Linked DNA regions of Butyrivibrio fibrisolvens. The protein of the gene in region 1 binds, or shares a complex with, the protein of each later gene. Links are inferred from orthologs where the notes say so. Each region holds a gene or a part of one and is shown on either strand. Other genes may lie near its edges.

What was found.
Region 2: the proteins of dnaG (region 1) and dnaB are in contact, whole or in part, in a crystal structure (PDB 2R6A), measured with the Geobacillus stearothermophilus proteins. The link is inferred for Butyrivibrio fibrisolvens from one-to-one orthologs. Residues at the interface, in WP_049624496.1 of Geobacillus stearothermophilus: Lys456, Leu457, Leu458, Pro459, Ala460, Asn463, Ala464, Leu467, Leu535, Leu536, Ile537, Ala538, Gln544, Glu545, Asp548, Tyr549, His552; in WP_033016901.1 of Geobacillus stearothermophilus: Ser13, Glu15, Ala16, Gln18, Glu91, Leu92, Asp94, Ala95, Val96, Pro97, Thr98, Ala99, Ala100, Asn101, Tyr104, Tyr105, Ile108.

What each region holds. Positions count from the first base shown.
Region 1 is NZ_CP065800.1:1,786,532-1,789,850, reverse strand. Bases 1-2,986 are described here. They hold dnaG (DNA primase), read right to left. Parts: upstream 2,399-2,986; coding sequence 602-2,398; downstream 1-601. Other genes in these bases: I7804_RS07275 (deoxyguanosinetriphosphate triphosphohydrolase), read right to left, coding at 2,501-2,986; rpoD (RNA polymerase sigma factor RpoD), read right to left, coding at 1-89. In the rest of the region: more of I7804_RS07275, read right to left, coding at 2,987-3,319. UniProt on the Escherichia coli protein: RNA polymerase that catalyzes the synthesis of short RNA molecules used as primers for DNA polymerase during DNA replication.
Region 2 is NZ_CP065800.1:1,152,177-1,155,376, forward strand. The notes cover bases 67-2,933. They hold dnaB (replicative DNA helicase), read left to right. Parts: upstream 67-761; coding sequence 762-2,105; downstream 2,106-2,933. Other genes in these bases: I7804_RS04725 (DHH family phosphoesterase), read left to right, coding at 67-280; rplI (50S ribosomal protein L9), read left to right, coding at 277-723; I7804_RS04740 (DUF362 domain-containing protein), read right to left, coding at 2,410-2,580. In the rest of the region: more of I7804_RS04725, read left to right, coding at 1-66; nifJ (pyruvate:ferredoxin (flavodoxin) oxidoreductase), read left to right, coding at 3,021-3,200. UniProt on the Escherichia coli protein: The main replicative DNA helicase, it participates in initiation and elongation during chromosome replication. Travels ahead of the DNA replisome, separating dsDNA into templates for DNA synthesis.

The DNA.
Region 1 (3,319 bases):
TCATATTCAAGTACGTTCTTTTTCTTCTTGGCAAGAGCAAGAAGTTCTTTAAGCTTAACCTTGAATCTTTCCTGAGCATCTTCATCCATTTCGCCTGATGACTGATTATCTTTTTCTAATGTATCGGCTTTTGCTTTAGGAGTCTTGTCAGTTTTTGGTGCTTTGGGCGCTTTTGCAGCCTTGACAGGTTTAACTTCCTTTTCCTGTGCCTTTGCAGTCTTTACTTCTTTATCTTCTACTTTATCAGCAGTCTTATCTGCCGCTTTCTTTGTTGTAGCTTTAAGCTTTGTTGTCTTGCTGGTTGTTTTTGTTTCCTTGATTTCTTTTTCTTCCTTTGTTGCTTTTGTCTGACTCACTTTGCTTTTTACTTCCTTCTTCCCTGTTTTTGTTGTTTCTGCCTTTTCGCTCACTTTCTTTACAGACTTATCCTTAGCCTTGGGTGAAGCTTCTTTGGCACTTTGTGTCTTACCTTTGTCTGTCTTTGATACTGCCTTTGATTTTTCTGTCTTCTTGTCATCACTTAGCGTCTTCTTACTGGTACTCATTTTTTCCTCCCTTGGGGCAAATATGCACCTTCTAAAAAAACCGTATCGTGTGATCTTCAGTCAAGTCCAATGCGACTATGCGCCAGCTCTTCCAGCTTCTTTTTGCTGTCCACTATTGTTTTAAGCGCGTTTGCATCTCCCAGCTGTATCTCACTTTTTTTCTTTTCATAAGACATTCTGCGGATATCATAAATGATATCGTGCAAAGCTTTTTCTTTTTCCTCTCTGGTCTCAATTCGGACCAGATTGGTATTGAAGATTTCCGATACCCTCGACTGCTGCTCTTCATCATCAGGAAAAAGAGAGAGAATGGATGCAGCCAAAAATCTTCCTGCGTCAAGGCCTTCGTACATCTTCTCCGCGACTTTACGATAAAGTTCATCGGTAAAGTCATCCGGACTTATATATTTTTTGACTATTTTATAAATATCAGGTTCATCAGCAATCCATGTAAGCAGTAAGCGTTGAGGTCTAAGGATATTATCCTTGGGATCCCTCCTTCTTTGATTCTGATAAGCCTTAATATCCTTTCCTGACTGCTTCGAAGTTATGCCTTCAGAAGCTATCGAAACAACGAGATTTTTTAGATCTCCAATCGGAATTGCAAGTTTGGCTGCCGTCGCCTGAATATAGTTTTCTCTTTCGAGGCTTTCACTAAATTCGCACAAACGCCTTGCGACAGCTCTGTAATACGCAGTTTTGCCGGCAGGATCTGTCATATCATAGTCCCTTTGCATTATCCGTATCTCAAAGAAAAATGTGTTTTCCGCATTTCGAAGTCTTTTTTCAAAGGCTTCCTGTCCTTCGTTTTTGATAAATTCATCTGGATCTTTATAAGGCTCAAGGTTAAGAGCTTTTCCACGAAGTCCTGCTTCTTTGAGTATCTGTATTGCTCTAAGCTCGGCTTTAACTCCCGGGCCGTCACTATCATACGACAAGATAACTTCCTGTGTATACCTTTTTATAAGCTGGGCCTGTTCTGCTGTAAATGCAGTTCCAAGCGAAGCTACCGCCTGAGTAAATCCCGCCTGATGCATAGCTATTACATCCATATACCCTTCACATAATATGAAGTTACCGGCTTTTGAATTCTTGGCAAAAGACAAACCGTATAGATTTCTTCTTTTGTTAAAAATAGGCGTGTCATTGGTATTAACATATTTGGGTTTGGCATCTCCTAATACTCGTCCGCCAAATCCTATAACTCTGTTATTTATATCAAAAATAGGAAACATGACTCTGTTCCAGAACACATCATGCGTTCCTCTTTTTTCATCATGTGAGGCAAGCCCTGCAAGGATCATTATCTCATCAGAATAGCCTTTTTTCCTAAGATAATTAACAAGATTACCTGCTCCCACAGGAGAATAGCCAAGTCCAAACTTCTGCATGGTCTCGTTTGATAATTTCCTTTTCTGGAAATAATCAAGTCCTGTCTTACCGCCGGTTCCACGAAGCTCATAAAAATAATACTTGGCAGCCTCTTTATTGATATCATATAATAGCTGCCTTTGGGATCTTTCTTTTCTGGCTTCTTCAGTATCATCTGCTGCCGAAAGCGCAACTCCGGACCTGTCTGCCAGTTCCTTGACTGCTTCCGGAAATGTCAGACTGTTATAGCGCTGCAGGAAGCTAAAAACATCTCCTCCGACGCCACATCCAAAACAATGATACATCTGTTTGCTCTGGGAAACCGAAAAAGAAGGTGATTTCTCGTTATGAAAGGGGCATAGCCCCATATAATTCGATCCTTTTTTTTCAAGATGGACGTATTGTCCTATTACATCTACTATATCGTTACGTGAGCGGATTTCTTCAATCAACTCGGGTGTGAACTGCATTATTAACCTCATGCCGCGAGTGACTAATGGTTCGATATTGGTGGAGCTCGCGACACCAATTCGCGGATCCTATAGCAATTAGATTATTATATTACTATCGTCTCCCTATGTCCTCTAATAAACTGACCACGATTTAGGAATGAATAATTCTTCATAGCGCGCTATAGCAAAACGATCTGTCATAGAGCTGACATAATCGCAGGTGACTTTCTCAATAGGTTCACCTTTGTCCAAAAGATTCTTCAAATATCCCGGGAATCTGTCTTCGTGGTGTAAGTAATAATCATATAATGTTTTGACAAGATCAACCGCCTTGCCCTCTTCCCCTTTGGCAACAGGGTTGGTATATACTCTTGCAAACATGAACTTTCGCAGCTCCAGCATTGCATTGTAGACTTCGTCCGACATTCTGATGTCGTCCTTGTCAGTACTGTTCTCAACAATATCATGGATAAAGGTATCAAGCCATTCTCCGTTGGTCTTGCCTACAATCTTGCTGATCTGTTCCGGAACATCATCAGGGCTTAATATACCGCCTCTTATCGCATCATCCATATCATGATGAATATAAGCTATTTTGTCAGAAAGCCTTACAACTCTGCCTTCCAAAGTTGCAGGTGTAAGTTCCATCTCATGATTTATAATACCGTCTCTTACTTCCCAGGTAAGATTAAGTCCTTTACCTTCTTTTTCAAGCATTGTAACAAGCCTAAGGCTCTGTTCATTGTGCCTGAAACCGTATGGGCTAACAGCATTAAGAGCTCTTTCACCGGCATGACCAAAGGGCGTATGTCCAAGATCATGTCCCAGAGCTATTGCTTCACACAGATCTTCATTCAGTCTAAGTGCTCTTGCAAGTGTTCTGGCATTCTGAGCAACTTCAAGAGTATGTGTCATCCTGGTCCTGTAATGATCTCCATCAGGTGTCAGGAA
Region 2 (3,200 bases), 630 kb from region 1 along the record:
TATCGTAAGTCCTACTATCATCGGAGCTCAGGCAGCCAATGAACTTCTTAATATAAAGGGAATCAGGGCTAGCTTTGTATGTACCGAATATCAGAATATGGTATATGTAAGTGCAAGATCGATTGATGAAGTCAACGTTCAGCTTGTCATGGAGAGACTTGGCGGTGGTGGTCATATGACTATGGCCGGATGCCAGATGGAAGGCATGACAGTTACAGAAGCTATAGGAATTATCAAGAAAACAATAGATACAATGATTGAGGAAGGTGAACTTAAATGAAAGTAATTCTTTTGGAAGATGTTAAATCTCTTGGAAAAAAGGGAGATATTGTAAAAGTAAGTGACGGATATGCTAATAATATGCTCTTTAAGCAAAAGCTTGGAGTAGAAGCAACCAATGCAAATCTTGCAAGACTTAAGGCTGAGCAGAAACATGATGCCAAGGTAGCAGAGGAGAAGCTTGAAGATGCTAAGGCATTTGGAGAAAAAATCGAGAAGGAACTGATCAAGGTTACTATCAAAACAGGAGAAGGTGGTAAAGTATTCGGATCAGTTTCTACTAAGGAAATCGCTCAGGCAGCAAAAACTCAGTTTGGTTTTGATATAGACAAAAAGAAACTTGTTCTCTCAGAACCTATCAAGGCATGTGGAACTTATGAGATCCCTGTAAAGCTTCATCCACAGGTAACAGCTAAGATCAGAGTATCTGTAACAGAAGCTTAAGTTTACGACAAAACTAATTCTCGGATCAAAGGATAATTATGGCAGACGAACAGTTTATGGTCAAAAGGGTTCCTCCGCAAAGTCGTGAGGCAGAGCAGTCTGTTGTAGGCGCTATGCTTATGGACAGGGAGGCGATAGAAGTTGCAACCGAGTACATAACGGGTGAAGATTTCTATGATCGCCAGCTTGGAACCTTTTTTGATGCATGTGTAGAACTTAATAAAGAGGGAAGACCTGTTGACCAGGTAACACTTCAGGAAAGGCTCAAAGACAAGAATGTTCCGCCGGAGTACGCTTCAACTGAGTATATTGTCAATCTTGTAGCAGCGGTTCCGACTTCGGCCAACGTCAAGTATTATGCACAGATAGTTGCAGAGAAGTCTACACTTCGAAAACTTATCAAAGTATGCGAAGAGACATCAAGTAACTGCTACGCAGGAACTGATAATCTGGAAACTATTCTGAATAATGTCGAGAAAGACGTTTTTAATGTAACGCAAAGAAGGGACAGCGGAGAGTTCGTTCCGATCAGGCAGATTGTTGTCAATGCCCTTAATAAGATAGCAACTGCAAGCCGTAATACTGGAACAGTTACAGGTATCGCAACAGGATTTACAGATCTTGACTATGATACTTCGGGATTTCAACCATCGGATCTTATCCTTATAGCGGCAAGGCCTTCAATGGGTAAGACAGCTTTTGCACTTAATATTGCAGAATATATGGCTTTTAGAAATAATGTTACTGCAGCTATATTCTCGCTGGAAATGAGTAAAGAACAGCTTGTAAACAGACTTTTTGCCATGGAATCCCATGTCGAAGCTCAGAATCTAAGAACAGGTAAGATGTCTGACGGTGACTGGGAAGCTCTGATTGACAGTGCTGATCTTATAGGCGGTTCTAACCTCATAATAGATGATACTCCTGGTATATCTGTACAGGAGATGAGATCCAAGTGTCGTAAGTACAAGATGGAGCATAATCTTGGAATTATATTCATTGACTACTTACAGCTTATGTCAGGAGGTGGAACAAGAGGATCGGAATCAAGACAGCAGGAGATTTCAGATATATCAAGATCACTTAAAGCTCTTGCCAGAGAGATCAATGTTCCTGTTGTTGCACTGTCACAGCTGTCACGAGCTGTAGAGCAGAGACCTGATCACAGACCCATGCTATCTGACCTTCGAGAATCCGGAGCTATCGAGCAGGATGCGGATATGGTTATGTTCATCTATCGTGATGATTACTATAATCATGATACTGAGAAAAAAGGTATCGCAGAGATCATCATAGCTAAACAGAGAAATGGCCCTATCGGAACGGTTGAACTTCTCTGGATGCCTCAGTTTACAAAGTTTGCAAATCTGGAGAGGCATTAAAAGGCAGATAAGATTTATAAGTCTTAATAAAAGAGAACGATTATTACCCGTAAGGATTCAGACAAAGATATAAAAGAATAAAGAATTGATGGATTAAAACAATATGTTAACATACATCAGTTTTTTAGCGGATTGTAGTGAGTTTACAATCCGCTTTTTTATCTGAAAATAATGTTTCGATTTTGTAAAAAAGACCGATAAAAAAACAGGTAAGCAAAATGCTTACCTGTTTAGTTCAAATTATTATCGATCAGTTTTGATCATAATTCAATCCGGATTTTATCAAAGATAAAATTAAATTGAATTATCCCTGAGAAATAGCTGAAACAGGGCACTGAGCTGCGCAAGAACCGCAGTCGATACATGTGTTAGGATCGATCTCGTACTGAGAAGCTCCCTGAGAAATAGCTGAAACAGGGCACTGAGCAGCACATGAACCGCAGCTGATGCAAGAATCACTAATAACGTATGCCATAGTAAAATCTCCTTCCTTACGAATGAATAAGTAATAATTACTAATGAGTTTGCCTTCTCATTATTTACTTTGTTGCAATCATAATAGTATATCAAAATTATGAATTTAGCAAGTTTGTTAGCACTGGCTAATGATGCTGCAAATAATCCTTATAGATATTGCACATATAGATACATTGTAAAAGTTTAAGAATTGTTAATAATCACCCACGTTGACATTGGCTGGGTCAAATGCTACTATGATATTTGCAGTAATATATGATATTAACGTCTATTTTTGTGCTCATTTCAGGCAAAATGATTTTTGCACAAATCGTTGTATCAGTTAATTTGCATAGAAATGTGGAATTTTTTACTATAAAATTTTCTCATTTCCGGAAACTGTAGATACAGATCAACATACCGGATCTGTATTGTAAAAATAAGGTAGGAGGAATAATAATGGCAAGAAACATGAAAACCATGGACGGCAATGAAGCTGCTGCATATGCATCATATGCTTATACAGAAGTTGCTGCCATGTACCCGATCACACCATCATCTGTTATGCCTGAGCATGTAGATGAATGGGCAACTGCAGGAAAGAAGAACATCTTCGGACGTACAGTACAGATTACAGAA